Regions from separate parts of the Lysinibacillus sp. SGAir0095 genome, predicted to be linked through region 2. Evidence: riboswitches for the same ligand, from Rfam matches in the RefSeq annotation. Region 2 holds a riboswitch; the other holds the start of a gene.
What was found. A riboswitch is a leader RNA that binds a small molecule or an ion and turns the genes downstream of it on or off. The one in region 2 is predicted to bind preQ1.
Positions count from the first base shown of each region.

Region 1 (16,054 bases), 1.1 Mb from region 2:
TAAAACGGAGATACATGCTGCACCAGCCTGCTCATAGCGTTTTGCAAGTTCTACAGGATTTGCCCCTTCGTTGATAATCCCTTTTGAAGGAGAGGCACGTTTCATTTCTGAAATAACTTGGAGCGCATCGGCTTTTCTTAAAGTTTCATATAAGGAAGGGCGGGATTTATGTTCCACCTCAAATGTTGGCTCCTTAGCTAGAAGTGAAGGGATAAGCGTTGCTTTGTGATCTAAAATCTTCTGCAAAATTGTCATTATACGACACGCTCCTTTAGTACGGTTTGACTATATTCAACGACAGCATCAAGCTTTTCTAGTGCTTTTCCAGATAAAATACTCTCTCGGGCTAATACAACACCATCTGCAACAGAAGACACCTTACCGTTAGCAAATAACGCAAGACCAGCGTTTAATAAAACAGCATCAAAATAGGCACTTTGTTTCCCATTCAATAAATCTCTTAAGATAATGGCATTCTCCGCAGGTGTACCTCCGCGTAATGCAGTGACTGGGGCAGGGGTTAAGCCGAGCGCTGCAATATCAACCTGGAAGGACTTAATTTCACCGTTTTCAAGAAGGGCCAAGGTATTATCCTGATCCAGTGAAGCCTCATCCATCCCTTGTGTACCGGAAACAACGACTGATCGTTTGCGACCTAAAATACGAAGGACTTCTGCATAATGACGAACGAATTCAGGTCGATTAATTCCGACAAGTTGAGATGTTAAATGGGCTGGATTTGTTAACGGACCAACCAAGTTAAAAATAGTTGGCTTTCCAATTGCGCGTCGAATTTCTCCAATACGTTTTAATCTTGGATGAACATTTGGTGCATAAAGGAAGGTGATGCCTGTTTGGTTTAATAAATCTACTGAATCCTGGGTCGTGAAATCAGTATGGATTCCTAAAGCTTGTAAAACATCTGAGCTCCCGGAAGCGCTGGAAATTTTACGGTTGCCATGTTTGACAACTGAAACGTCATTCGCTGCCAAAACAAAGGCGGATGTTGTGCTGATGTTGAAGCTTTGTAAACCGTCGCCGCCAGTCCCGCAATTATCAAGATAATTGCCTTCGGGAAGGTCTAATGGAAGGGCATAGGACTTCATGACCGTTGCAAGAGCTGCGATTTCATCCGTCGTTTCACCTTTTTTGCTTAAGGCAATTAATAGCTCGGCAATAGCTTCTTTTGGCGTTTCTTCATTAAATATTAATTCTGCGGCTTGAAGCATTTCTTCATAGGATAAATTTTCATTTTCCTTTACATGCCTTGTGAAAAAGTGGATTGTCATTACTTTTCATCCTCCTGAAATTAGAATTAGCAGGCTAGAATTAGACAATAAAAAAGCCCTCTACAAAAGGAAATTCCCTTTGTAGAGGACGATCGATACCGCGTTGCCACCTCTGTTGAAGCATTTACATACTTCCACCTTGATGTGTTTTCACGATAAGGGGAGTAAACTCCAAAGAACGTAAAAACACTTCCTTGTAACGTAGGAAATACGTCAACTAACGAATGCTAGCTGCTCTCATAAGGCCCATTCACGATTTTGCCCGCACTAGTTTCCACCAACCACTAGCTCTCTAAAGCGTTCAAAACCGTTACTATTCTTATTCATCAATTTGTCTCTGCTATCTCATCTAAACTCTGCTTTGCTCAAACGGTGGTCGTGCTCCCACAACCTGCTACCGTATCCGAACAATTAATTAAATAGAATTGTAGAGGGTATTTTTAATTTTGTCAATGTTTTCTGACAAATTGATGTATTACTAAATAAAAAAACGAGAGCATAAAATGGTGCCTTTATTATAGGAAAGGTTCCTTATAATAAAAAACGCATTTTGCTCTCGGCTTTATGATTAGATTAAATCTTTAAAGTTTAATCGTTTATTTAATAGATGCATAATTGGCACACCAATTGCTAACACGACGAATTCACCGATTGCACAAGTAACCCATGTCCAAAGGAAAGGTAGTTCAAGTGCCAGATTTAATTCAAACGCGATAATGAACATTGTACACGTGAAAAGAAAAGTGTTAATGATTAATCGCAGCAATGTGTTTTTTACAAACTTACAAATCAAAATAAAGATTGCAAGTGTAATAATCGAGTGGCCAACCCCGAATACTAAATCATAGACTCCTAGTGGTGAGAAGAGGTTGGAGATAAATACACCAATGACAATTCCTAACATATAGCGTGGATTAAACGCTACTAGGTGATTAAACATCTCAGATACACGGAATTGAATCTCCGTAAATCCAAACGGTGCAACTAACATGGTAACAGCAATATAAAGAGCTGCAATAATCCCTGTCGTTGCCAAAAATTTTACTTTCATATTCATTTCTCCTTAGTTTTTTTTCGTGGGATGGTCTCGAACCACGTGAAAAGCACACAGAGAAATATATTATTATAATTTCGTAGGAATGTCAAATTATTATTAAATGGTGTTAGATAAAAGAATAGTTAGTTTGAAAGGATATGAAGAATGTCGAAAAGTTGTCACAGATTTTATGTTTTATTAATATAATATTTTTCTGGTCCGAAAGTTGTACTTTAGCGGTTTAAAGTGGCGAATTACTTTGGTGGGAGAAGTATTTTGGAATTATTGATTTCAGAACATTCTAAATGTTATTGACTATTAAAATGGTTCGATGTAATATAATCGACAAACTCGAATTTTTTGAATAGTAAAATAGAATGATATATTTATTCAAAAAGAGTCAGGTAAGTTAAGAGAAGAATTAGGGGGAACCAACATGAAAAATAGTACGAAAAAAATTTCGTTCTTACTATTTGGACTGGTGCTTTTATTAGCCGCTTGTGGTGGTAGTGAAACATCTACCGAATCTACAGGAGATACTAGTACTGGAACAACTGAAGAAGGAAAAACATTCAAAGTAGGAATTACACAAATCGTAGAGCATCCATCATTAGATGCGGCAACTGAAGGTTTTAAAGCAGCATTGGAAGAGGCTGGTTTAGAAGTTGAATTTGTCGAGGAAAATGCCCAAAACGATCAAAGTATGAACACAACAATTGCCCAAAACTTAGTGAATGAAGGTGTTGATTTAATTTTTGCAAATTCAACTCCATCAGCCCAAGCAGTTAAAGGGGCAACATCAGATATTCCAATTCTTTTCACATCTGTTACAGATGCAGTAGGTGCAGAGCTAATCGACTCCATGGAAGCACCAGGTGGAAATGTTACAGGTACGGTTGACTTGCATCCAGATACAATTGCAAATACAGTCACATTTTTAAAAGACGAATTAGGTGCGAAAAAAGTCGGGACAGTATATAACACTGGTGAGCAAAACTCTGTTGCACAAATTGAACAAGTTAAAGGGTTATTGGAAGAGGCTGGTCTTGAATTAGTAGAAGCAGCTGTTTCTACATCAGCAGAGGTAAAACAAGCAACAGAATCATTACTTGGTAAAGTGGATTCGCTTTATATCATTACTGATAACACAGTTGTATCTGCGCTAGAATCAGTAATTGAAGTAGCAAGCGCTAACCAACTTCCTTTAATGGTAGGGGAGCTAGATTCAGTTGAACGTGGCGGATTAGGTGCCTACGGATTTGAATACTATGATATCGGCTATGAAGCTGGGGAAATGGCAGTGAAAATTTTAAATGGAGAAGCTACACCTTCTGAAATTCCATCTGCATATCCTGCAAACCTAAAATTACTTATTAATAAAGGTGCTGCCGATACTTTAGGTCTTGAAATCGGTGAATCCTGGAACGCGGAAGTATACGAATAAATTAGAAGTTAGTTAGGAGATGATTCAATATGTTTACAGCGATGTTCGGTTCAGTTGAGCAAGGAATCATCTATGCAATTATGGCACTCGGAGTGTATCTGACATTCCGAGTGTTGGATTTTCCGGATTTAACGGTTGATGGAAGCTTCGTTACTGGGGCAGCTACTGCAGCAATGATGATTGCACTGGGCTACCACCCGATACTAGCTACATTAATGGCAATTGTTGCTGGATTTATTGCAGGATGTATGACAGGTCTATTACACACAAAAGGAAAGATAAATCCATTACTTTCAGGGATTTTAATGATGATTGCGTTATATTCTATCAATCTTCGTATTATGGGATTATCTGCAGAAAATGCAATTGTGAAACCCAATATTCCACTGATAAATGCTGATACAATTTTTTCACAGTTTAATAGTTTTTGGAGTAATTTGGGGATTGATGCAGCTCTAACAAACTTTATAAAAAATACGTTAGGCTTTCAATCAGCTCCATCCACTTGGGGTACCATTTTAGTAGTGTTGATTATTACACTCATCATCAAGTTTATTGCAGATTGGTTCTTAAAAACGGAAGTGGGGCTTGCAATTCGTGCAACAGGCGATAATAAACGAATGATTCGTAGCTTCTCGGCGAACACGGATGGCCTAATTGTATTAGGACTGGGTCTTTCTAATGCCTTAGTTGCATTTTCTGGAGCTTTAATCGCTCAATATTCAAAATTTGCTGATGCAAATATGGGGATTGGGATGATTGTAATTGGTCTTGCATCGGTAATTATCGGGGAAGCCATCTTTGGAACAAAGACAATCTTCCGTACGACACTGGCAGTTGTTGCCGGGGCAATTATTTATCGAATCATTTATGCCGTTGCATTACGTATCGACTGGTTAGACACTTCAGATATGAAGTTAATTACCGCGATTATCGTTATATTAGCATTAGTCATCCCACAAATGGTAGATAAGCGACGCGAGAAAAAACGAAAAGAAAAAAGGCGGATTGAGCGTCTCAATCAGCAAACAGAAATGATGCAAGGAGGGAATCACCTTGCTTAAATTAGAGGGCATCAATAAGATTTTTAATGAAGGCACTCCTGATGAAAAAATCGCCTTAGATAATATTAATCTACATTTAGCACCGGGAGATTTTGTAACTATAATCGGAAGTAATGGTGCTGGAAAATCGACAATGATGAATATGATTTCCGGCGCCTTAACACCTGACTTTGGGGCTGTAACCATTGAAGGGAAAGAAGTAACGAAATTACCGGAATATAAACGTTCTCAATACATCGGTCGAGTCTTCCAAGATCCAATGGCAGGTACTGCACCGTCGATGACAATCGAGGAGAATTTGGCTATAGCGTATTCGCGTAATGCGAAACGGACTTTTAGAAAAGGGGTAAGCCGTACTCGACGCGATTTCTTTAAGTCGTCACTAGAGAAATTGGGGCTAGGGCTTGAAAACCGCTTTAATGCGAAGGTGGGCATGCTTTCAGGTGGAGAGCGCCAAGCGTTATCACTGTTGATGGCAACCTTCACAAAGCCGTCAATTTTATTATTGGATGAACATACAGCTGCCCTCGATCCATCGCGTGCGGAGTTAATCACTCGATTGACAAAGCAATTGGTAGAAGAGGGCAACTTAACAACCTTAATGGTGACGCACAATATGCAGCAAGCAATCGATCTTGGCAACCGATTGATCATGATGGATAAAGGACAAATCATTTTATCGATTGATGAAGCGAAAAAACCAACACTAACAATCCCAGACTTAATGTCGGAATTCGAAAACATCCGCGGAGAAAAAATGAACTCAGACCGGGCGTTACTGGGGAGCTAGAGGTTAGTAGGAGTAGTGAAAAATAAAATTTTCAGAGGAGATTCTTTGCGAAAAGCGAAGTTTCTTCTCTTTTTTTATGCTGAAAAAATGAATTTAAGTGAAAGAGGTTTTTAGGGGCTTTTGCAAGATCAATGGTTTGTCTCTAAAATGAATTTAAGGAGGGAAGTGAATGGAAATTCTTAAAAGACAAAAATCTAGCAAACTTATAAATCTAGAAGCTTTACTGCGGAGGTTACCTGAAAATGAACAAGCCGATTATAGTTTTTATATGGAGCAGTACATTGTGCAAAGGAAAGGATATGATGGGGAACTCTGGGTAGATCAGTTGTGGAATGAACTAACTATTCCGTGTCGCTACAATCTCTTTCATAGCTATGAAACCATTAATAGCGCAGGTTACTCCCATCAAATTGACACACTCCTTTTGACCCCACATTTCATTTGGCTAATCGAAATAAAGAACATCGGTTGACGTCTAGATATCGATGAGTCGAAACACCAACTAATTCGAACAAACCAGGAAGGATTAATAGAATCATTCAGAAACCCAGTAAACCAAATTAAACGCCACGCTGAATTTATTTCTAGGAAGTTTCGTGATATAAAAATCAATTTGCCAGTTGAAACTTCTATAATTATCGTGAGTGATTACACAATCATTGGAGCAATTCCAAAGGGTCATTCCATTTTCCACGCAAGCGGCTTACAAACCGAACTCGAGAAATTATTCAATAAACATCGAGAACCAAACATATCCCTTAACCAATTTGAAATGCTTAAAACAGATTTAATGAACCACCATCAGCGAAAAGATTGGAAAGCTAAAGTGAATCCTACAAAGCTACGTAAAGGTGTGCTCTGTAAGAAGTGTGACTATAAAAATGTAATGAGATTTGAATACGGGAGCTTTAAATGTGAGAGATGCGGTATGAAAAACAAGGATGCTCATCTTGAAGCTCTATCCGACTACCGCTATTTAATAAGTGAATGGATTACGAATCGGGAGTTAAGGGAGTTTTTGGGGATTGATTCACAATTTGCTGCACATCGAATTTTAAAGAAATTAGATTGGGAGTATATAGGGACTTATAAAAATAGAAAATATAAAATTCCTGATTTTGTAGAAGAAGTTGTTGTTAGGAGGAGAACGTAGGAAGAAGGAGCCGCAAGAACGTGGAGCGAAGTCGCAAGTAAACAGAGTGAAACCGCAAGTAAAAAAGAAACTCGCAAGTAAAAGAGCAAAAGTCGCAAGTAAGTAAAGTGAAGTCGCAGGTAAACAGAGTAAACCCGCAAGTAAAAAGAAACTCGCAAGTAAAAGAGCAAAAGTCGCAAGTAAGTGGAGCGAAGTCGCAAGTAAACAGAGTAAACTCGCAAGTAAACAGAGTAAACTCGCAAGTAAAAGAGCAAAAGTCGCAAGTAAGCTAAGAGAAGTCGCAAGTAAACAGAGTAAACCCGCAAGTAAAAAAGAAACTCGCAAGTAATGGAGCAAAAGTCGCAAGTAAGTAGAGCGAAATCGCAAGTAAAAGAGTAAAAGTCACAAGTAAAATTCATTCATCAGCACAAAACCGTCAGCGCCACCCCAAACAAAAAAACACCCGAATCATAAAAATCCGAGTGTTCTCCAATTCAATCTACTAAACCAGCAATCCAAAGAGTTGACTATCTTTATTGACTTCGGTGAATTCGAAGCCGTTGATGCGCATCCGGTTGACAAGGCCTTGGTAGTCTTCAGGGTGAGTGACTTCGATACCAACTAGGGCAGGGCCGCTTTCTTTGTTATTTTTCTTTGTATATTCGAAAGTCGTAATGTCATCGTTTGGCCCTAGCACTACTGTTAAGAATTGACGTAGGGCGCCAGCACGTTGAGGGAAGTTGACGATAAAGTAATAAAGCAGTCCCTCATACAACAAAGATTTCTCTTTGATTTCCTGCATTCGGCTGATGTCATTGTTGCCGCCAGTGATCACCACAACTACTGATTTTCCAACGATTTCTTCAGCATAGAAATCAAGTGCAGAAACGGGAAGTGCACCAGAAGGCTCAGCTACAATCGCATGCTTATTATACAAATCCAAAATTGTTGTACTTACTTTTCCTTCAGGAACAACGACAATATCGTCTAAATAATTGTTGCAAATTTCATAGGTTTTTGTACCAACGCATTGGACAGCGGTACCGTCACAGAACTTATCGATTTTCGCCAGAGTAGTGGGACCACCGTTATCAAAGGCCGCTTTCATGCTAGCCGCACCTGCTGGCTCAACCCCGATTACCTTGCTGTTTGGTGATATATTTTTTATATAAGATGAGATACCGGCCATCAAACCGCCACCTCCAATACCTCCGAAAATGTAATCAAGCGGTTCCTCGATATCGTTTAATACTTCAACTGCAACAGTGCCTTGTCCGGCGATAATGTCTAGATCGTCGAAAGGATGGATGAAAATCATATTATGCTCCGAGCTATATTCCTTTGCTGCAGTGGCAGAATCATCGAATGTATCGCCTTCTAAAATGATTTCGATATTATTGCGACCAAACATGCGGACTTGATCAATTTTTTGCTTTGGCGTCGTTAATGGCATGAAAATTCTACCTTTAATGTTTAAGTGTGCACAGGCAAATGCCACGCCTTGTGCATGGTTACCTGCACTGGCACAAACAACGCCACTTTTGCGGGCAGCTTCTTCGATTTTTTTGATTTTATAGAATGCCCCGCGTAATTTGAAGGATCGAACGTGTTGGAGATCCTCACGTTTAATGTAAATATTGGCTTTGTATTTTTCAGATAAATACTCATTCTTTTGAAGTGGGGTATGTAATACGACATCCTTTAAATGTTGATGTGCGATTAACACGTTTTCCACAGCGATACTTTTTGAATTAACAACTTCCATCGTTTTGTTACCTCCGTTTTCAATCAACCATTGACTCATTTTATCACAAAATGACACGTTTTTTATGAATTATTTTTTAATTCAAAAAATTCAGCTTTAAACAGCTTCATGGCGGTATAAAATAGAAATCAAACGAAAAAAGGACCGGCATCAGCCAGTCCTAGAGAATTAGAATATTAAGTGTGCAAGAAGTGCAATGATTGGAATCGAGATAAGTGTACGGATTAAGAAAATCAAGAACAGATCCCAAATTTTAAGTGGTAGCTTTGTTCCTAAAATTAATCCACCGACCTCAGACATGTAGATTAATTGTGTTACAGATACTGTGGCAATGAAGAAACGAGTTAACTCGGATTCAATGCCCGCACCTAAAATAGAAGGTAATAACATATCGGCGAAACCAACAATCATTGTTTGAGCTGCTTCGTCAGCAAAAGGAATTTGCAGTAAAGCTAGGATCGGCTCAAATGGCATACCTAAAATTTTAAAGAAGCTTGTGTACTCAGCAAGAACTAATGCAATTGTACCGAAAGCCATAATAACCGGTGTAATCGCGAACCACATTTCCAGAACGTTTTTAAAGCCAGAACCAATTACTCTTCCTAAATTTTTGTTGTTATCAGCCTTAGATAAAGCGCTGTTTAAACCGAATGAAAAAGAGTTAAAACCTTCTGGTACGATTTCGCTGCTTTCCAGTGGAGTGGAGCCATTGAAATTCGTATCAGGTTTGCCACGCAATGGGAAGATACGGGGCATAATGAGCGCAAGAATAATTGAAACTAAAATTACCGAACCATAAAATTGTAAGAAATAGTTGTTTAAACTTACTGTATCAAGCACTACGAAACAGAAAGTAATCGAAACAACAGAGAATGTTGTGGCAATCGTAGCAGCTTCTCGAGCAGTATAATTACCTTCCTCATATTGTCTGCTTGTTAATAGAACACCGATTGTTCCGTCTCCCACGAAAGAAGCCAAACAGTCAATTGCTGAACGTCCAGGAATTTTAAATAGTGGACGCATTATTTTAACCATCATGGATCCGAAGAATTCCAGTAAACCAAAGTCTGTTAATAAAGGTAGCAGTAACCCTGCAAACAAGAACAATGAGAACATCATTGTTACTAAACCGCCGTCAGGAGTGATTAATAATCCGGTAGTAATATCACTTGTAAAGCTTTCTGGTCCGACCTGGAATAAATACATACTCGCAAAAATCACAGCTAAAATACGCATAGTTGTCCAGAACCAATTCACACGGAATAAAGAATCCAGTAAAGTTCTTTCGTCTGTCTCTGGTACGAATTTAATAATTAATGCACCAACAGCAGCGATGATAAAGACGATATAGGCAAACCAGTGAATAAAGCCTGTAACATTAGCAGAAAGTGTATTGGCAAGTATAGCGATGGGTACTTTTAAACCGTCTTCAGTATTAATTGGAGTAATGAATAAGATAATTCCAACTAAAGAAAGAAAGATAAAAAGAAACCATGTATATGTACTAAATTTTTTTGTCATATGTTGTCCCTCTTTTATATGATGTTTTGGTATTGAATATTTATACACTATATAGTTTTTATATACACGTGTAAATAAGTTTAATAAAGTTCTATAATTCTGAAAATACTAGGCAGATTGAGACTTTGAAAAGGAAAGTGTCGACAAACTTTTCGTTAATTTCTGAATAATGACAATCTAATGAAAGTATACTATAAACTGCAAAAAAAAGGGAGTAGGATTTCAATTCCTACTCCAAAAAATTACAAAATATCCTGGTTAATTACATAAAATCGCTCGTAATGTAACCAACTATCACTCATCGGTCGGCCATCATCAGTACGCTTCGCATTTTCTTCAATCATCCATGCAGTTTGGGAAGCATGTGCCTGTAATGCTTTTACCTTTTCAAGCTTAACGCTGCTCACGTCAATTTGAAGAGTTGGTTCCCCTTTTTCGGCAATGGTGTTGTTGGCAAAGCCCACAGCATAAATTGTTGGGCGATTTTCTTTTGGCATACGACGTACCGTTTCAAATACTGCTCGCGCTGTTGCTTCATGATCTGGATGTACTGCATATCCAGGTAGGAAGGTGATGATTAATGAAGGATTGAGCTCATCGATTAACCCTTTCACTAAGCTGACCATTTTTTCATCATCTTCGAATTCCACGGTTTTATCGCGTAATCCCATCATTCTTAGATCCTCAATGCCCATAACTTCACAGGCAGCCTTTAGCTCTTCGCGGCGAATCTCCGGTAAAGATTCACGAGTTGCAAATGGAGGGTTGCCAAGATTGCGTCCCATTTCACCTAAAGTTAAGCATGCATATGTAACAGGGACACCCATATTACGGTACATTCTAATTGTTCCGGCAGATGAGAAAGCTTCATCGTCTGGATGAGGGAAGACTACTAAAATTTGACGTTGTGGTTGTAATGACATGTAAAATCCACTCCTTAATAAGAAAATGGTGTTTCACTAATTTCTAGTGCAACAGCAAGTTTCCCTGTAAAGTCTAATCCAGCCATCAATAGTCGGCCTTTTTCATCTAATTCATAATGGGTAATACCCTGTGCATAAACCCAGCCATGGTCCATTTTTAAACCTACACGGTGAGGGGTATCGTTTATTATTTTAGCAAGTTCATAACGAATTCTAGCATTTCGGATAAATGCCCCTGCATTAAATACTCTTTCATCAAAATGGGAGGCATAGGCTCCATTTGTAGTTTCTAGATGAATATAAACATCTTTATTTGCAAAAGAATTAAGCAATTCTTGGAGCTCGTCAATTTGTACTTCCTTCATCTTAATTCTCCTTTCACATCTAATAGTCTAATTATAGTCAATTTGGCAAATGAATGAAAGTACCAGGCCCTTAAACAATTTCGAATATTTCGAATCGTTTTAGGACCTGGTACATAAACAGTTTAGACTTCTTTAATTGTAACTTCTGGTGCACCTAGACGAGGTTTTGCACCGTGATAAACGGGGCCGACGAATTGGTTTAATTTCCACCCGTGTTTAATTCCTGCTGCTACAAATTCTTTTGCTTCAAAGACTGAATCTTTAACAGATAGTCCGTTTGCTAGGTTAGCAGTGACACTAGCAGCAAATGTACAACCAGCACCGTGGTTGTATGTAGTTTCTACTTTTGGTGTTTCAAGTAAATAGAATTTTTCGCCATCGTAGAATAAATCGACAGCTTTTTCAGTATCTAGTGCACGACCACCTTTAATGATTACATTCTTTGCACCTAGAGCTTTAATTTTTTCAGCGGCTGCTTTCATTTCTTCGATTGTTTTTGGAGTACCTGTTCCAGCTAATTGTCCAGCCTCGAAAAGGTTGGGTGTTGTTACAAGAGCATTTGGCAATAGATATTGAATCATAGCATCCACTGTACCTGGGTTTAAAACTTCATCTTCCCCTTTACATACCATAACCGGGTCAATAACAACATTTTTTACGCCAGATGCACTAATTGCTTCACCAGTCGTTTGAATAACTTCTTCTGTAGATAACATACCTGTTTTTAAAGCATCGATTCCAGTGGAGAATGCCGTCTTTAATTGGGCTTGCAGGACATCGATTGGTAATGTATAAACGCCGTGATTCCAGTTATTATCAGGATCCATCGTAGCGATAACAGTAACGGCCGCCATCCCGTAAGTATCATGTTCTTCAAAAGCTTTTAAATCTGCTTCTAATCCTGCACCACCTGAAGCGTCGGAACCTGCTATAGTTAAAGTTTTTTTCAATGCCATAATCGTTTACTCCTTCACCTACATAATAAAATTAATGTTCTAAAGTATAGTATAATTCTGACTATATAAAAATAGCCAGTTCATATAAAAAATATAAGGTCAGTAAAGATTTAGTATAGTATGAACTGAAATTAAATCGAAATCAACTAATTGACTTTGGAAAGCCACTAGCATGGGTTTTCACAAATTTGGTAGATTTCGAAAAGAATCTCCTATTGAAACGGGAACCTTGATAAAGTAGTTTTAAAAGGAGGTGTGTTTTATGAAGAAAATAGTTAATAACGATTGGGAAGAAATTTTGGCTCCGGAATTTGAAAAAGCCTATTATACTGAATTGAGAAAATTTATAGAAGAGCAATATAGCCTTTCAACAGTTTATCCACCTAAAGAAGAAGTCATGAGTGCATTTTACGCTGTTGCCTATAAAGATGTGAAAGTTGTGATTTTAGGACAAGATCCATATCACGGCCCTGCTCAAGCTCACGGAATGTCTTTTTCTGTGAAGAAAGGTGTCCCCAAACCACCGAGCTTACGAAATATTTTTAAAGAGCTGGAGAGCGATTTAGGATGTAGAATACCAGAGGACGGTTATTTAATGAATTGGGCACATCAGGGGGTCTTCTTATTAAATACAGTATTAACTGTTCGGCAAGGTGAGGCAAACTCACATAAAGGGCGAGGCTGGGAACAATTCACGGATTTTGTTATCGAAAATTTAGCAAGAAGAGAAGAACCTATTATATTTGTTCTCTGGGGAAAGCCGGCACAAACAAAACGAACAATTATTGAAAAGTATGGTGATCACCATTTTGTTTTACAGGCACCACATCCAAGTCCGTTAAGTGCCCATCGAGGTTTTTTTGGCAGTAAACCTTTCTCAAAAATTAATAATAAGTTAATTGAATGGGGCCAAGTACCAATTGATTGGTGTTTGGAGGATTAGAGTGGTACTGAGTAGTCGTCCAAAACAAAAGAGAAGTTGCTCATAAGTGACAAAGCCGCTCGAAAGGCAGCGAACAGCTCTTAAAGAAACGAAGGTAGCTCACTACAAAAGAAACTCAATCGTTATGAACCATAGAGCTCCGACTCACATAGCTTTTCACAGTATTTGAAATCTGTTAAATTGGAATAGAAAGTAGGGAAGTGGTTATGAAAGTAAACTGTTTTAAATGCCGGTATTTTCGTGTGACATGGGACGCCCGTAATCCTCGCTCTTGCACAGCTTATAACTTTAAAACAAAGCAGCTTCCTTCAGTAGTAGTAAAACAATCTTCTGGTCTGGACTGCATGCAGTTTTCACCTAAACAAACAGTAGGGGAGCCCTAGAGAATGATTTCATATCAAGCGTTGTTACTAGAAATTGAGCAGCTTGTAGCCGGTACTAAAAATAGTACGGACGAACAGTATATTCGTGAACAATTAAGTGCCATTCGAGCATTATGCAATGTTGGATTATCTAATGGCAATCAAAATTCAACAACAAAAGTACAAGCCTATACGTCAGCTTTGATTACGCAACCATTACAAAGCTTTCAATCAAACCCAATCTCGACGCAATCACCTAATATTGTTCAAAATTCCAATACTCTTAATGGTGGGAAGCTGAAAGAAGATGATGCGAATGGTGAATCCATTTTCGACTTTTAAATGTGGGGAAGTTCAAGGTTAAAAAATTACCCTACCAATCACCATACAGTCGGAGCCGGTTCTAAACTGCTTACTTAAAAATTATACATAAAAGAGAGGTTTATACATGAAGGGATCAATTATTTCAGGTGCAATTCACGGATTTTTAGTAGTTGCTTTAGGTGCATTTGGAGCACATGCTCTTGATAACGTTTTAGATGAGTACGGCATTGGAATTTGGGAAAAAGCTGTCCAGTATCAAATGTTCCATACGATCGCAATTGTTGCCATTGGGATATTAATGAGTCCAAAGCTATTTGGTTCAATCAAACAACTGAAAATCGCCGCAATTTGCATGAATTTAGGAATCGTATTCTTCTCAGGAAGTTTATATATATTAGCACTTTCGGGAATCGGGATCTTAGGAGCGATTACACCAATTGGTGGCGTGCTCTTCTTAGCGGGATGGATTCTTCTGCTTGTTGCAACTTTACAACAAAAAAATTAAAAGAGTTGATATTTATGAGAATTACGAGAAAACTTCTTGTAATTCTTTTTTTAATCCCTGAAATATTAGTAGTTTGTGATTAATTTTTTGAATTTACTAACAAATATCATTTTTAACCTTATGAAAACATGATAAAGTTATCCATATCAAGAGTAAATTATTGAAAGCAACATATATTGTTGAAAATACATAAATGGGAAAGGAGCGTTATTTATAATGGAACAATTGTTGACTCTATTGGAAAGCCATTATGATGAAATGGTTTCAATCAGACGCCATTTACATGAAAATCCTGAGCTATCATTTCAAGAAGTGCATACGCCTATCTATATAGCAAATTTTCACCGAAAACTTGGACTTGAAGTACGAGAAGGGGTTGGAGGACGAGGAGTTGTTGCGACATTAAGAGGGGCAAAACCCGGGAAAACAGTAGCGTTACGTGCTGACTTCGATGCACTGGCTATTCATGAGCAAAACGATATCTCCTATAAATCCAAAGTGGATGGTGTGATGCATGCATGTGGACACGATGGTCATACAGCAACCCTTTTAGTTTTGGCTAAAGCGTTAGTTGAAATAAAAGATGACCTCCAAGGGAATATTGTATTTATTCATCAATTTGCGGAAGAAATTGCACCAGGTGGAGCAAAGCCAATGATTGAAGATGGATGCTTGGACGGGGTCGATGTCATATTTGGTACACATTTATGGGCACCAACTCCTCTTGGAGATGTGCTGGTACGTAATGGTGCGATTATGGCTGCGGCTGATCGATTGGAAATTACGATTCAGGGAAAAGGGGGCCATGGTGCAGAGCCGCATCATTCGGTTGATTCGATTGTTGTAGCATCCCAATTTATCACCCAGCTTCAGACAGTTGTTTCTAGAAGAATTGATCCTTTGAAGTCAGCTGTTGTTTCAATTGGACACTTTGAAGCGATTAATCCGTTTAATGTAATTGCGGAAAAGGTTGAGTTGAAAGGAACGGTGCGTACCTTTGACGAACAGGTCCGTACGCAGATAGAACATGAAATTGAGTTATTGCTTAAATCGGTTTGTGATGGTTTCCATGCAAGCTATGAGTATGCATTTACAAGAGGATATCCACCAGTGGTGAACCATAAAAAAGAAACGCAATTTCTTGCAGACGTCGCTTGCCAAATTTCAGAAGTGAAAAATGTGAGTGAATGTGCTCCTTTAATGGTGGGAGAAGATTTTGCCTATTATTTGGAGAAGGTTCCAGGTACGTTTTTCATTACAGGGGCAAAGGATCCAGCTTGGGAAGAAGCTTATCCACATCACCATGCTCAATTTAACTTTGATGAAAGAGCCATGTTAATTGCAGCTAAAACACTTGGCTTGGCTACATTAAAATACTTAAAGCAAAGCAAAAAAATATCCACTTCAATTTAGAAGTGGATTACGAGTTGTAGGCAAGGTTGCACATCAACTTTGTCTACTCTTTTTTATGTTTTCCCATTTATTATCTTGGCGGCAATGTTGAACCAGGTAAATATGTTAATGGTTCGGTAAACTCTGCGAAATCGAAGTAAATCATAGGGAATAAGTAATAATGACCTGTATCTGCTTCAGCAATAATTGCATGATCTCGGCCTGCTTCTACTACTGCGCCAC
Region 1 is NZ_CP028083.1:765,190-781,243, forward strand. Features, by position in the region: gene trpC (indole-3-glycerol phosphate synthase TrpC) at 1-255, opposite strand, end outside; gene trpD (anthranilate phosphoribosyltransferase) at 255-1,289, opposite strand; T-box leader at 1,371-1,625, opposite strand; gene C1N55_RS03915 (QueT transporter family protein) at 1,858-2,340, opposite strand; PreQ1 riboswitch class I at 2,347-2,391, opposite strand; gene C1N55_RS03920 (ABC transporter substrate-binding protein) at 2,762-3,769, shown strand; gene C1N55_RS03925 (ABC transporter permease) at 3,799-4,833, shown strand; gene C1N55_RS03930 (ABC transporter ATP-binding protein) at 4,826-5,623, shown strand; gene C1N55_RS03935 (nuclease-related domain-containing protein) at 5,793-6,095, shown strand; gene C1N55_RS03940 (hypothetical protein) at 6,237-6,776, shown strand; gene ilvA (threonine ammonia-lyase IlvA) at 7,258-8,520, opposite strand; gene C1N55_RS03950 (YjiH family protein) at 8,689-10,041, opposite strand; gene bshB2 (bacillithiol biosynthesis deacetylase BshB2) at 10,284-10,964, opposite strand; gene C1N55_RS03960 (YojF family protein) at 10,979-11,329, opposite strand; gene thiD (bifunctional hydroxymethylpyrimidine kinase/phosphomethylpyrimidine kinase) at 11,452-12,285, opposite strand; gene C1N55_RS03970 (uracil-DNA glycosylase) at 12,548-13,228, shown strand; gene C1N55_RS20735 (uracil-DNA glycosylase) at 13,435-13,611, shown strand; gene C1N55_RS03980 (YwdI family protein) at 13,615-13,932, shown strand; gene C1N55_RS03985 (DUF423 domain-containing protein) at 14,039-14,419, shown strand; gene C1N55_RS03990 (M20 family metallopeptidase) at 14,636-15,832, shown strand; gene C1N55_RS03995 (spore coat protein GerQ) at 15,903-16,054, opposite strand, start outside.
Region 1: it holds a riboswitch for preQ1, as region 2 does, so the genes downstream of both, C1N55_RS03915 (QueT transporter family protein) here and queF (preQ(1) synthase) in region 2, are expected to answer to the same signal.

Region 2 (16,054 bases):
CTTTTTATCGTATCAAATTTGCAGTTAACTAGTAATAGGGAGGGAATAAAATTGCAAAAAAAAATTACCTTAGATAATGAAATAGTACAAGTAAGAACTATTCAGGAAGAAGATTTTGAAGGCATGCTGAAAGCGGCAATGTATCCTGAAATTTGGGAGCATATGTCGGTTTCGTTATTAACACAGGAAGCAGTGCAAACCTACATTGAAAATGCGATAAAAGAAAGGCAAACGAATCAATCCCATACTTTTGTTATCGTGAACAAAAAAACGAATGAAATAATTGGAAGTACATCCTTTTTGGATATTGCTGAAAACCATAAGCGAGTTGAAATAGGTTCAACTTGGATTTCACCGAAATATTGGCGAACAAATATGAACACGAACTGTAAATTTCTATTATTAAAATACTGTTTTGAAGAGCTGCAGCTTAATCGAGTTCAAATCAAGACTGGACATGAAAACTTCCGTTCTCAAAAAGCGATTGAACGACTAGGAGCAACTAAAGAAGGCATTTTAAGAAATCACATGATTCGTAAGGAAGGAAAAATTCGTCATACGGTGATGTATAGCATCATCAAGGAGGAGTGGCCAGTAATTAAAGAGCGATTTATTGGAAGGTTGCTAGCGAACGATCAAGGAATGTAGATGTTAAGCTAAAAGGTCTAATATTTTCATGATTTCACATTTTATTCACTATCGTAATGTTGTATTATAATTTACATATATGTATAATAATACAGTTTATGAGGTGGCGAAATGAATCTAATATGTGAGTCCAGTAATCTAGAAGATTATCTGATCGAATTGGATGAACTTAATTATTCTAATCCAATTATTGAGGAAAAAGTAAACGAACTATTTAACCATGAACAGAAAGAGATTGAAAAAGTTAAAATTGCCTTTGAATTTGTCCGAGATGAAATATCGCATTCTTGGGATAGTCAACGAACAAAGGTTACATGTAATGCTTCAGACGTATTAAAACACAAAGAAGGAATTTGTTATGCAAAATCCAATCTTTTGGCTGCACTATTGCGTTCTCAAGGAATTCCTACCGGTTTTTGCTATCAGCGTTTAATGCTGTTTGACACACCAGAAAAAGGGTATTCACTACATGCTTTGAATGCAGTTTATCTAAATTCATTAAATAAATGGATACGTTTAGATGCTCGAGGCAACAAACCTGGTATCAATGCCCAATTTTCGTTGGAGGAAGAGAAATTAGCTTTTACTGTTAATGAGCATTTCGATGAAAAGGATTATCCAATAATTTATGTGAAGCCAAATTCAAAAACAATCACTGTATTAAAAGTGAACAACGATGCATTGGAAATGTATAAATATAAATTGCCAGAAAGCATCTAGGGGACTCGGAAAAAGGGACGAAACCAAAAAATCTTTGCCCCTATAAAAGTAGAAATTTTTTGGTTTCGATTTTATCTTTAAGCAATTTGGGAATCCCAATTTATTGCCATTATAAGCTCTTTATCATTAACTCTATATGACTTTGCTAACTATACATGCTACTATTAAACAATTTCCTTTACCTTATATTCCTATTTTTTTCATCAAATCTATAAAACTAAACTATGACTAATGATTAGTCCCAACCAACCAAATCGCTTCTTCTTTCTAATAGCAAAATATCCCTCCAGATGCCGTCTTGTTTGCCGATTTTTTCACGTATGCCGACAATTTTGAAGCCGTTTTTTTTATGTAATTGAATGCTTGCTTCATTTTCACAAAAGATTTTGGATTCCAATGTCCAGAAACCTTCTGCTTCTGAATGTTTGATCAAATGATGAAGCAGCAAATTTCCAACACCTTTTCCCTTTGCATCAGGATGTACATAAATGCTTAACTCTCCAACACCCGAATATACTTTTCTATAGGAAACAGGCGTGAGCTTACACCATCCTAAAATGATTGCATCCTCTTCTGCTACAAATGTGCAAGAAGCAATGGCATTCCCATACCATTGATCAAATGACGAGGGGGCTTCTGTCTCAAATGTAGCATTCTTCGTAGCAATACCTGCTTCATAAATGGTTTTCACTTGCTCCCAATCATTTTTTGTAACTGTTCGCATTAAAATAGACATAATTAGTACCTCCAATAGATTTATAATTTAATTTTATGTAAAATAGTTGCATTATACAAGTAAAAGGTGTATAAATAAACCAAGAGGTGAAATAATGGAAAACAAAAGAGAAATTTTCCATGTACTAACGAGAAGATTTGGTTTATTAGATAAAAATTGTTGTGCAGTTGGGAACTTTGAAATATCCATTGTTCAAAGCCATATCCTATATGAAATCGATAAACAATTCGAACCATCTATGCAGCAAATAGCCGAATCCTTAGCGATGGATATTACGACATTTAGTAGACAAATACAAACATTAGTCAATATGGAACTTGTAATGAAAACACCCTCAACCCAAGATAAACGTGTATCCATTTTAAGTTTGACCGTACAAGGGAAATTTGTAGCAACCAATATTGATCATTCGATGAATGCATATTTAGACGAAGTATTCTCTCATATGAACGAATTTGAAAGAGAAACCGTTATTCGTTCACTTAAATTATTAAACGAAGCTATGTCAAATTCCTCTGTTTGTTGTAAACCACTTTTTTAAGCAAGAGAAATCTTGCTTCTATTTTTAGTTAATAGTTGCATTTTGCAAATAAATTTAATTGGAGGCCTTACTATGAGTAAATGTGGAAAAAGCATTGATATAGTTAGTTGTTGTGGAACACCCAATGTAGAAGTTCAATATGTTTCGGATAATTACGAAGTCAGTAATCAGATGCCTGTAGCAATTATAGGTGGTGGTCCAGTTGGATTGGCAGCAGCAGCGCATCTAGCTGATCGTAAACAAGATTTCATACTTTTAGAATCAGGTTCCAGTGTGGGAAGTAATATTATCGAATGGGGGCATGTGCGTCTCTTTTCACCATGGCAATATAACATCGACAAAGTTGCCAAAAACTTATTAAAAGCTGTAGGATGGATTGAGCCGGCAGCAGAAGAAATTCCTACTGGGAAAGAGCTTGTAGAAAAGTATTTAATGCCATTAGCAAACTTGCCTCAAATTCAAAAGAATCTACAATTAAATGCTAAAGTAGTATCCATAAGCAAAAAAGGCCTGGATAAGATGAAAGATTCGGGGAGAGAGCAAACATCTTTTATCATCTATGTTGAACAAAATGGCCTTACAAATAGAATTGAAGCAAAAGCCGTGATTGACGCTACAGGCACGTGGGCAAATCCTAACCCAGTGAATGCCGATAACATTTGGACTAGAGAAGAAAGAGAACTTAAAGATCTCATTTTCTATGGCATTCCAAATATTCAAGAACATGAACGAGAACGATATATAGGGAAAAAAGTGGCGGTTGTAGGTGGCGGTCATTCGGCAATTAATACAATAATTGAGCTATCGCAATTAGGTGAGAAAGTAGAAATTTACTGGGTGATGAGAAAGAAAAATGTTGAGAGTGCTTATGGGGGAGAAGAAAAAGATGCGCTTGAAGCAAGGGGAGAATTAGGGAGCCGTATTCATCAATTAGTTGATAGTGGCCAAGTAAAAGTGTTTACACCATTTATGATTCATCAGCTAATTCGTAAAAATAATGGAATTGAACTAAAGGGCGAATATAAAGGAGAACTTTTTACTCTTTCAGGAATTGATGAAATGATTACGAATACAGGAAGTAGACCTGACTTCTCATTTCTACGAGAGATACGCTTGAATATAGATTCAGCAACAGAAAGTGTGGGTGCACTATCTCCTTTAATTGATCCAAACCATCATAGCTGTGGGACAGTTCGGCCTCATGGAGAAGAAATATTAAGACAACCCGAAAAAAATTTTTATATTGTTGGCATGAAAAGCTATGGACGTGCTCCAACATTCTTGATGGCAACAGGCTACGAACAAATCCGCTCTATAGTTGCTTACTTATGCGGAGATTTCGAGGCTTCGAAAAAGGTAGAGCTTGTATTACCGGAAACTGGGGTGTGTAGCATTAATCTAGAGAATACTTCAGATTCCACATGCTGTAGTTGATTTTAGGAGTGATTTCTAATATGACGGTAAACAATGGCGGCAACTTGTCTAAAGAATATTTCAATGCTTATATCAGATTAATAATGAATGCACGGAACTGCTCATTGGAAGATGCTGAAGTTTATATATATGAACATTTCTTTAACGGAAACTCACATTCGTTTGGAGAATTTAGCTATTCTAGTTATTTGAAGGCCGTTGAAGAAATGTCTATGGAATAATAAGCTTTATGAAATGCATCAAATAGCAAAATGGGTATTGAATGCAATTGAATGGCGCATGAGCAAATGCAATGCGGAGCATAATTGTGATCGAAATACAGTTCATAAGGTAATGAAACGCATTGTGACGGAAAATCATACTCGATATGATGTTCCTAAGCCCCGAAGTAAAAGAATACCGTGAAAGTCCAACTCTTTTGAAAAACTAAAAACCCGGAATAAATTCCGGGTTTTGATTACACTACATTATGTTATCCACGACACACTGCCTCGCTTTTCGCATAGAATCTTAAGCTTTACCCTAAGAAAGTTGCTTTAGCTTCTCAGTAAAATGTTCTTCAATGAAAACAATGAATCCCATCCATCGGGTTAACCCTCCCAATCATCGGAGTCGAAGTGAAATCTTTAATAGTATAGGTCGATATGAATTTTCTATACCTATTTTTCACCATTCAATTAAAAAAAGTGAAAATGGACATGATATTTATGATAATCTACTTGTAAGATGATGTAACATTTCTAATTTATGTATACTAAGCGGTGTTTCTTATAATCGTAGGTGAAGAGTTGCTCTTTTTGCCAGAAACACCAAAGGATAATAAAATCCACAGGAAGGAAGTGCGAACAAATGGATGTAGAAACGATTATGGAGGAATTAGAAGCCTTAGGAAAGGAAAGAACAAAAAAGACTTACATAAGTAATGGGGCAAGAGAACCTATATTTGGTGTGGCAACTGGTGCAATGAAGCCACTTGCAAAGAAAAACAAATACAATCAACCATTAGCACAACAGCTATATGATACGGGAAATTATGATGCTATGTATTTCGCAGGAGTAATTGCGGATCCAACAGTTATGACGGAAGAAGATTTTGAGCGTTGGATAGATGGTGCCTATTTTTATATGCTGTCTGATTATGTAGTTTCAGTAACATTGGCTGAAACTAATATTGCACAAAAGGTATCAGATCAATGGATAGAAAGTGGGGAAGAGCTTCGGATGTCGGCAGGGTGGAGCTGCTATTGCTGGTTATTTGGAAATCGAAAGGATTTTGAATTTGATCCAAGCAAAATCACGAATCTGTTAGATCAGATCGAGAAAACAATTCATGATTCCCCTGAACGAACAAAATCGGCAATGTGTAATTTTGTGTACACAGCTGCAATTTCATATGTACCTGTTCATGAAAAGGCGGTTGAAATCGCAAAATCAATTGGAACAGTAGAAATAAAACGTGAAAACAAAAAAAGCAGTATGGTGGATATTTCTGCTAATATCCAAAAGGATTTGGATCGAGGGGCACTTGGCTTTAAACGAAAATATGTTAGATGTTAATTTTCCATAATAATATTATGTAAACTTACAAAGCAAATTTGAGCTGATTATAAATCTTTTCATGAGTTTATTTAAATTTCAGAGCAGCATATTCCCCTTATAAAGCGATTCTTATAGAATAATTAAAAGCATTCAAGAATGAAACAATCTTGAATGCTTTTTCGTGTTTTTAATTGGAATGTATTACCTGAACCCGTCCAATCTGCCCATCCGTGAGCCTGACTTTAATGCCATGGGGGTGATTTGGCGATTTGGTTAGTATGTCTTTCACAATACCTCTGGTAAGTGTTCCGGTTCTTTGATCTTTTTTTAGAACAATATCTACGGTGGTACCAGGAATGATGTCTTTACGATTTTGGCCGTTCATTAAACACCCATTTTTCTACGAGTATTGCTAGCTTTTTTTGTTTGCTGGCTTTTCATCTTTTGGCTTGAAAGGTCTGTTTTCATTTTACCCTTACCATTATTGGAGTTGTTCTTTTTGTTCTCAAGCTGTTGCTTTACGAGCTCTTGCAAACTTTTCTTCTTTGGTGTTTCATTTTGATTATTCTCAGTCATAGGAATTCCTCCTTATGGAATACGTTGTCAGTTCAGTATAATCTATTTTCACGGCTTTGGAAAGAAAGTACATAGTCCAAATTCGATGTAAAGGTACTCGGTAATTTGTCTATTTAAGTGTGCTGTATTTGGGGAAAAATCATGATAAAAAGTAGGAGATTTGTTCAATAAGAGATGCCTCATAGACAAATCCTGGGGATTAGTAAGAAATTTGTCCAATAAGAGATGCCTCATGGACAAATCCTGGGGATTAGGAAGAAATTTGTCCAATAGAAGATTAAGTCCATATAATTGTGTAAAAAGAAAAAGAGTCATTTTATTCTCTCTTGGATACAATGTTTTCAGCGACGATAAACATGAAAGAGGGAATAATAATGACTCAATTACAGTTTAACTTAGATATGGACTTTTTAAAAGATTCTGTACTAAATTCTGACTTAAATACAGTGGTTAAATCTGCTTTAGTATTAGTTTTAAATGAGTTTATGGAAAAAGAAAGAGACGAATATTTAAATGCAGCGGCTTATGAGCGTTCGAATGATCGAATCGATTACCGAAATGGCTACTACGAGCGTGAAATCGTTATGAGTGTTGGAAAACTAACTTTAAAAGTTCCTAGAACTCGCAACGGTGAATTTTCTACTAGTGTGTTTGAAAAATATGCTAGACATGATCAAGCGTTGATTCTATCGATGATAGAAATGGTTGTAAATGGTGTCTCCACAAGAAAGGTAACTCAAATTGTGGAACAGCTTTGTGGTGAAACTGTATCAAAATCACTCGTGTCTTCACTGACTCAAAAACTAGATCCCATTATTAACACTTGGGCAAACAGACCTTTAAACACGACTTACTATCCTTATATTTTTCTGGACGCAATGTATATTAAAGTGCGTGAACATCACCAAGTTGTATCGAAGGCTGTCTATATTGCAACGGCTATTACAGAAGAGAATAAACGTGAAATTTTGGGTTTAAGTGTAGACCATGTGGAGAGCTATGATAGCTGGAGTCGTTTTCTTCAACACTTAAAATCCCGAGGAACTCAATCACCCAAGTTAGTTATATCTGATGCTCACCAAGGTTTACGAAAAGCCATCCAACGCGAATTCATCGGAACTACATGGCAAAGATGCAACGTACATTTTAAACGTAATATTATTGAAAAGCTGCCGAAAAAGGATTCAGGAGATTTCCGTCTCATGATTAGACGTATCTTTGATGCAGTTACCCTTGATGATATGCGCAAATTTAAAGATGAATTAATGAATCAGTATGCAGAAGATCGCAGATATGAAAAAGCACTTACAGTACTAGATGAAGGTTTCGAAGATACCATTCAATATATGAATTTTCCGAAAGGTATACGTGTCAATATTCGAAGTACGAATTCTCTGGAACGACTAAATCAAGAAGTACGTAGAAGAGAGAACGTAATCCGTATCTTCCCTAATACCCAATCTGCCTTTAGATTAGTTGGTGCTGTGTTAATGCACTATCAAGAAAACGATTATTCAAAAAGAACAGGACTTTCTAGATAGTATTTCTGATTTATCTTGTCAACCTTAACTCCCGCCCAGGGAGTATCTCACATTCCGTAAAGGCTATCAAAGTGAAAAGAGCCTTTGACAGCCTTTACGGAATATGAGTGATTAACCCATGGGAGTTAAGGGAGAAAAATGTAGTGGGTGGATAATTTATTACCCCCAATTTTTACAATTAAAATTTAGTTGAAAACATTCGTATTGAATTTTACACAATAACTTGGACTTGACTCAATAGAAAGAGCCTCATGGACAAATCTTGAGGAATAGTAACAAATTTGTCCAATAGAAGGAGCCTCATGGACAAATCTTGATAAAAAATAAGAATTTTTTTCAATAGAAGGACCCTCGTGTACAAATCCAGATAAGAAGGGGGAATAATCTGTTTAACAAAAACCAGCTTCAATGACAGGATTTCAGTTGTATAAGTTCAGCTTTGTACACACTCAGCTTTTCACCAATATTTTCCATATTATATTTGAACACCACTAAACTCACATCTCTTATTTTCAGAATATTATTTACATTATTCGCTGAATAGTATATATTACATATAACTAAAAGGTTATAAGTAAAGGTGAGGGGATGCTAATGCCTGATGTTTATCGAGCATTAGGGGATTTAACTCGACGTCGAATAATTAGTATGCTGAAACAAAGAGAAATGACCCAAAAGGAGATTGTTGAAGCTTTTACCATTTCTCAACCAGCGATTAAAAAACATTTAAAGATATTGCTGGAAGAAGAAATGATAGCAGAAAGTTCAAATGGGAAGTATCGTATTTATTCAATAAATTATTATACACTTCAAAATGCTTACAATGAAATGCTTCAATACATCGGAGAATTACTGGATGATCAACTCGTTAGTCTAAAAAATTATGTGGAAAAAGGAGAGTTTCGAGATGAACAAAGTGAAGGACTCCGTGATGAGACAGATTGTAGTTGATGCACCTTTGGAACTGGTTTGGGCTGCATTAACTAAGCAGGAGCATTTAAATCGTTGGTATACGAAAAATGCGCAGATAGATTTTCGGATAGGTGGCAGAGGCTACATGAATCATGGCTGGGGAGCAACAACTGAAGGAGTATTTACAGAAATACATCCCATGAAACTTTTTGTGCTTCAAAGTCTTGATGGGGATTTTACTACCATTACCTCTTTAGATAAGATTGAAAACGGTATACTAGTAACTATTGAATATAAATCTTCTATTTTGGGGGAAATGGACTTATCAACGATTGAAAATATGCTATTCGGCACAGGTCAATTTTTAGAAAACCTTCAAACTGTATATGAAACAGGCATTGATCATCGAGCAAACTTTTGGAAAGCTTGGATTGGAATAACTCACACAACCAATGAGTTCAGTAGAGGGACAAAAGTTGTCCAAGTGAAGGAAGGTACTGCTGCTGCAATGGCTGGAATTATTTCTGAAGATATAATAATGGAAATTGATGGAAGCGCGATTCGGAACCATGAATCCCTAGAGAGAGCTATAAATGAACTGGAACCTGAAAGTACTACTACCTTAACCATATTGAGAAATCGGGAGAAGCTACAAATAAGCTGCAAGGTTGAAGCTTATCCAGTCACTTACTGAAATGTCATAGAAAAAAGATGCTACCCATATAGCATCTTTTTTATTTCATGTAACTTTTTTAGTAAGTTATCAACTAATCTAAAAGGGGGGCGATTTTATGAGTATACGGATGATAGTGCACTTGGTGATTGTATGCATTTTAATCGGATGTAGTAATCCCGAAGTGAATAAGTTATCAAAAATATCTAATGAGAGTGATAGGATAACCTCTGATACTACTGACGAAAAACCACCCGGACTAATACTAACTATCGGGGGAGACGTGATTAAAACCTACAGAGGAACTTATTCTTGGCATTATCAAGATAAAACCACAGGGCAAGATGTAGTAATTCATGCAGATCATGCAGGTCCAACCCAAATGGTGAATATTGAGGAAGGGGTTAAAGCAAATTTATCTAAACCAGTAAATTTAAGATTTGCAAAAGAACCAATTAGTTATGAAATTAATCTCTGGAATAGTGATGAATTAGTTGCAACCTACAAATCATTTGAAGAAATAAAAGAACAAGGAAATTATATAGTTGAAATCGTAGGATTATGGGGGAAAAGCACAGCAACTTATGTGCTTGCACTTAATATTACCAATCAGTAGAAGCCTAAAATAGGTTTCTTTTTTTCTATAAAAATTATCCGTATCTGTAACTATATTCCATATAATTCGTTTCTTACATATAGGCAACATAAAGGGGATTTTATGAGAAATCTAAAATGGTTTGATGATGCATTCCTGGCATTCTGTTGGATACTTTTAATAATTTCGATAATTCTCTTTGTTATTTTTGGTAGTTTCTTTATTGCTCTGTTTATTAAGGAAATTCAAGGTTTTTCATAAGGAGGGACTACAATGATACTACACCTGAACGTACTAGGTTTTTTTCTATTTTTCATTACAGGGGTGTTACTGCTTATTTTAATTATTAGATTAATAATCTTCTTTTTTAAGAAAAAACGTTTTCCTAAAAAGCTCCTTATTGCGTCATTGATAGGGTCATGTATGTTTTTTGGTATCTTCGTTTATCTCAATTATTTTTTCACGTTCGATCAGCTTAAAGGGGAATCTTTTACAAATCCAGTGAGTTCGCCATCGAAAAAATATACAGTAAATGCTTATCTGCAAAACTATGGAGGAGCTGTTGGTGGTGTTAAAATATGGGTGAATATCACGAATCATGAAGAAAATGATCAAGTTAAAACTGTTTATTATAGTGAATCTAGTAGAAATTTTTTTATGTATTGGGTCGATGATGAGACAATCTCAATCTCACATGAATCTTCAAATTATATAGATTCAAAAAATAGTATTGAATTAAATGTAGGTAAAGACATATACGATGAAACTGGCATAGCTTGCACAAGCCTATTAATGAAAGATAAATATGAGAATTGCTACTATAATTAAAGACGCATTACTTATCAATTTTGGATATTTATGGTAAAAAAGTTGGATTGGAGGAGATAATAATGAAATGCAGAACTTGCAATTTAATAGCACTATCAGGATTTGTTATCGCATTTATTTTACTTTTCAATAAACGAAAATCCAAACAAGGCCATACCCTATTTGTCTCAAGTGGAATTGAAATTGACTATCCAGTTATTGATATAGAAAAACAGGAGGTTACGGCTTATATTACATATAAGGAGAAATTGTATATGCGAGTGCAGTATAATCTTGATACTCGCGAAACAAAAGTAACTGGAAGTTTGGAAGCCATCAAGCTAAATCCATTAGTAAAAAATAAGTTTCCATTAAAAGATGATGAATATATTGAAATGATTAAGATGAATGCAGAATACTTAATTGAAAATGAAAAAAAGAACGCTGGAATTCTTTTGAAATAGGCAATTTGGAAAAATGTATTGACTTCCTCCAAAATTTTCTTTAATATGATGAAGAATTAATTGCCCGAACAAGTCGGGAGAGGTTCATAGCTGATACCCTCTATAAAAAACTATGGAAACATGACATTATGCCATGTCCATATTAGGACGTGGCTTTTTTTATTTGTTTCATATTTTTTTATATTGCAAGCGCTAAAGCCTCTCTTGAAAAGTATTGGGATACATTTTCAAGGAGGTTTTTTTTATGTCTGGCCGAAAAAATGAAGAAGGCTTAAATGATTTAAAATTATTAGGAAATCAAAATACACAATATCCATCTGATTATGCACCGGAAGTATTGGAAGCCGTGGATAGTCTTCACTCTAACCGTGATTATTTTGTAAAGTTTAACTGCCCGGAGTTTACGAGTCTATGTCCAATTACTGGTCAACCAGACTTTGCGACAATGTACATTTCCTACATTCCGGATCAGAAAATTGTAGAAAGTAAATCACTAAAGCTTTATTTATTTAGCTTTAGAAACCATGGGGATTTCCATGAAGACTGTGTGAATATCATTATGAATGATTTAATTAAATTATTGGACCCAAGATACATTGAGGTTTGGGGTAAATTTACTCCTCGGGGCGGAATATCGATTGATCCATGGTGTAATTATGGTAAGCCGGGGACGAAATATGAAGAAATGGCAAATTACCGTTTAATGAATCATGATCTAAATCCTGAAAAAGTCGATAATCGATAAATTAATAGTCCTTCACACTAAGAAGGAAGAGGTTTTAGCTACCCTCTTAAAAAAACTAAGAAGAAACAGCATTTCTCTTAGAATGCTGTTTTTTCATGAAAAAGGAGTTTTATAGGATGAAGCAAGGAAAAGCACTCGTCGTGTTTAGCGGTGGTCAGGACAGTACAACCTGTCTATTCTGGGCAAAGAAACGTTACTCAGGAGTAGAAGCGGTTACTTTTGATTATGGTCAAAGGCATCGTCTTGAAATTGAATGTGCAAAAGAGATTGCCAAGGAACTAGATGTGAAGCATCATATTTTGGATATGTCCCTATTAAATCAGCTGGCACCAAACGCATTAACAAGAAATGATATTGAAGTGGCTGATGGAGAGGGTGGAGAGCTGCCATCTACCTTTGTGCCTGGTCGAAATCTACTTTTTATGTCTTTTGCAGGTGTTTTAGCGAGCCAAGTGGAAGCAAAGCACATCATTACCGGGGTATGCGAAACAGATTTCAGTGGATATCCTGACTGTCGCGACATTTTTATAAAATCCTTAAATGTAACGTTAAATCTATCGATGGACGATACCTTTGTGATCGAGACACCACTAATGTGGCTAAATAAAGCTGAAACATGGGCGCTGGCTGATCAATTGGGTGCACTCAATTTTGTTCGTGAAAGAACCTTGACTTGCTACAACGGTGTAATGGCAGATGGATGTGGAGAATGTCCTTCATGTAAATTACGTCAAAAAGGGCTAGATGAATATCTTTCCATAAAAAAGGAGTCTTGATTAATGGGTGATTTCAGAATTGTCGATAAGCTCCAAAAAATTGATGTAGATATACAGAGAAGCCAATTAAAGTATCATTCTAAGCGTGTTCTCGTGAGCAAAGAATTTACCTTTGATGCAGCACATCATTTACATAACTATGAAGGTAAATGTAAAAATCTGCACGGCCATACGTATCGAGCCGTATTAGGGATTAGTGGCTATACAGATGAACGAGGATTAGTAATTGATTTCAGTGATATAAAAGAAATTTGGAAACAGAAAATTGAGATTGATTTGGACCATCGTTATTTAAATGAAACACTGCCATTAATGAACACAACAGCTGAAAATATTGTTGTTTGGATATATGAAAAGCTGCAAGAAGCACTTGTTGAAGAACAGAATTCCACTGAACTGCGTGTAGAATTTGTTCGACTATATGAAACCCCGACAAGCTATGCTGAAGTAAGACGGGAGTGGATGGATTGTGAGTAAAATTCCCGTTATTGAAATTTTTGGACCGACCATTCAAGGTGAAGGGATGGTCGTAGGACAGAAGACGATGTTTGTTCGGACTGCTGGATGTGATTATTCTTGCGCTTGGTGCGATTCCGCCTTTACATGGGATGGTAGCGGGAAGCATTTAATTGCTCAAATGACAGCTGAAGAGATATGGGCGCAATTAAAAAAACTTGGTGGCAATGGTTTTTCATTTGTCACGATTTCAGGGGGGAATCCAGTCCTTCTTCGTAATTTAGAAGCGCTTATTACAATATTAAAAAACAATGACATCAAAATTGGAGTCGAGACACAGGGGAGCAAGTGGCAAGAATGGTTATATGACATTGATGAATTAACCATTTCCCCCAAGCCTCCAAGTTCAGGAATGGTAACAGATTATTCAATGCTTACTGAGATGATAGGAAAGCTTAAAAGTCGAAACAGCAATCAGCACATTTCACTGAAAATCGTAATTTTTAATGATGAAGATTATGCTTATGCGAAGGAACTACACCTCAGTTATCCATCATTACCTTTTTACCTTCAAGTAGGTAATGACGAAATTACTGAGAGAAACAATGAGCAATTAATTAGGCATTTACTAAAGAAATACGAGGGATTGGTTGACAAGGTTGTTGCGGATGAACAATTAAAAAATGTTAGAGTTTTGCCACAGCTACATACGCTTATTTGGGGAAATAAAAGAGGCGTCTAGCTTTGATTTTGCAAAATGAATTATAAGGAGATACACATGAGAATATTATTTTATTTATTATCCATCGTGATAGCCAATGTAGTCACAGCGCGATTTGCACCATTAGAATTTGGGATGTTTATTGTTCCGATGGGGACACTTTTTGTTGGAGCAACCTTCATTTTCCGAGATTTGGTACAGAACAAATATGGTCGGGGAAAAACGTATCTATTCATTTTTACAGCATTAATTTTATCAGCAATCGTTTCCTATTCTTTAGGGGACACTTTAATGATTGTTGCGGCTTCCGCTCTTTCTTTTTTAATTGCAGAAACGGCTGATACAGAAATCTATACACGTCTAAAACTACCAATGGCTTGGCGAGTATTTTATAGCGGTATAGTGGGAGGAATACTGGATTCGGTAGTTTTCGTTATAGTTGGATTAAGCCCACTTGGAGCAGGTTTCCTTCCGTGGGAAGCAGTTCCAGCTGCTATTGTAGGGCAAGTCATCGTAAAAACGATCATACAAATGTTCGGTGCCTTAATCCTAAACCAAATTCATGGTATTAAAGAGAAAGATATGATTACAGGCTAATAGAACAACCTCCTTTCTAAAGAAGGAGGTTGTTCTATTTTCACAATTGAACTTGAAAATTATAGATGGGTGTGCAGAACCGGATATAGCTGACTTGAAATTAAAAAAAATAGCATATGAAAGAGACTTTCAACTTTAATGTTGAGGGTCTTTTTTTTAGGGTGAATTTAGTGCTAATGTCATGATTGTTTTTTACTTATTTTCTGCTTAGGGTAAGGGATATTCTCTTAAAATTGTAAATTATCAGAAAAAACGTATTGACTTGTATTGTCATATTGTCTTACAATTAATTTATCAGAAAATTCACTAAAGATAAAGGGGGAAGGAAATGGTTCAATCAAAGGTCGATTTTATAACTGGGGGAGTTATAGCTGCAGTTGCTGCAATCATGTTTATAATGACGTTCTCATTTGAAGAATTTGCAGGGGCCGGCGTTGGTGTTGGCGTTGAATTTATGCCGAGAGTTATAGCTGTATTAATGCTTATTACAGCAGTTGTCATTATGATTAATGCCTATCGAAACCGTGATAAACAAATAAAGGTAATTGATGGGGAAACAGGGTTAGAAGTTGAAGAGGAGGACCCAAATAGTAAAAATTATAAAAAATTAAGTATCAGCTTAGGTGCCATGATCATCTATGCTATTTTGACACCGTTTATAGGATTTTTATTGTCCTCCATACTTTATTTAATCACTCAAATGTTTATTTTATCTGATAATGACAAGAAAAAGCTTATTGTCATTGGGACAATATCAATTGTGATGTCGGTGATCGTGTATTTCATCTTTAGGAATGTATTCTACGTTATGCTACCTCAGGGAATCATAGGTTAGGGGGGATAAAATGATTCAAAGTTTGTTGGAAGGTTTTGGCAATGTTTTAAGTATCTCGACAATTCTCTTAATATTGGGAGGTACAATTCTGGGGTTGATTTTTGGATCCATACCAGGATTAACCGCAACGATGGCAGTAGCTATCTGTTTACCAATCACATATGGAATGAATCCGATAGCAGGGATGTCACTTTTAATGGGTTTATACATTGGTGGCGTTTCAGGGGGATTGATTCCAGCAATTTTATTAAAACTGCCAGGCACACCATCCTCAATAGCTACAACATTTGATGGTTATCCTTTAGCACAAAAAGGTGAAGCTGGGAAGGCGTTTTCATTCGCCATTATTGCATCTTTCTTAGGTGGATTGGTCAGTATTCTCTTATTAATAATGGTCGCTCCTCCACTTGGACAAGTCGCACTGAAATTTGGCCCATACGAATACTTTGCTATCGTAATATTCTCATTAACATTGATAGCAAGTTTATCAGGAGATTCATTGCCTAAAGGAATTTTGTCAGGGTTACTTGGAATTGGTTTTGCGATGGTGGGTTCCGCACCAATTGATGCATTCCCACGATTTACATTTGGAATATCAGCGTTTGATGCAGGATTTGACTTGATGCCAGTGTTAATCGGTTTATTCGCAATATCCGAAATATTGCTTGTTGCTGAGAAAAGGGGCTACCAGGCACTAAAAGTGAATATCAAAAAAATTAACTATAAAGTGCCGTTAAA
Region 2 is NZ_CP028083.1:1,835,282-1,851,335, forward strand. Features, by position in the region: gene C1N55_RS08980 (GNAT family N-acetyltransferase) at 52-648, shown strand; gene C1N55_RS08985 (transglutaminase-like domain-containing protein) at 760-1,368, shown strand; gene C1N55_RS08990 (GNAT family N-acetyltransferase) at 1,604-2,104, opposite strand; gene C1N55_RS08995 (MarR family winged helix-turn-helix transcriptional regulator) at 2,199-2,645, shown strand; gene C1N55_RS09000 (NAD(P)-binding domain-containing protein) at 2,718-4,079, shown strand; gene C1N55_RS09005 (hypothetical protein) at 4,100-4,300, shown strand; gene C1N55_RS09010 (DNA alkylation repair protein) at 4,929-5,636, shown strand; gene C1N55_RS09015 (YwbE family protein) at 5,806-6,003, opposite strand; gene C1N55_RS09020 (hypothetical protein) at 6,003-6,194, opposite strand; gene C1N55_RS09025 (IS256 family transposase) at 6,569-7,735, shown strand; gene C1N55_RS09030 (metalloregulator ArsR/SmtB family transcription factor) at 8,330-8,686, shown strand; gene C1N55_RS09035 (SRPBCC family protein) at 8,643-9,341, shown strand; gene C1N55_RS09040 (hypothetical protein) at 9,439-9,936, shown strand; gene C1N55_RS09045 (DUF5412 family protein) at 10,189-10,743, shown strand; gene C1N55_RS09050 (hypothetical protein) at 10,806-11,186, shown strand; PreQ1 riboswitch class I at 11,260-11,306, shown strand; gene queF (preQ(1) synthase) at 11,431-11,931, shown strand; gene queC (7-cyano-7-deazaguanine synthase QueC) at 12,048-12,707, shown strand; gene queD (6-carboxytetrahydropterin synthase QueD) at 12,711-13,184, shown strand; gene queE (7-carboxy-7-deazaguanine synthase QueE) at 13,177-13,905, shown strand; gene C1N55_RS09075 (VUT family protein) at 13,942-14,481, shown strand; gene C1N55_RS09080 (tripartite tricarboxylate transporter TctB family protein) at 14,810-15,316, shown strand; gene C1N55_RS09085 (tripartite tricarboxylate transporter permease) at 15,327-16,054, shown strand, end outside.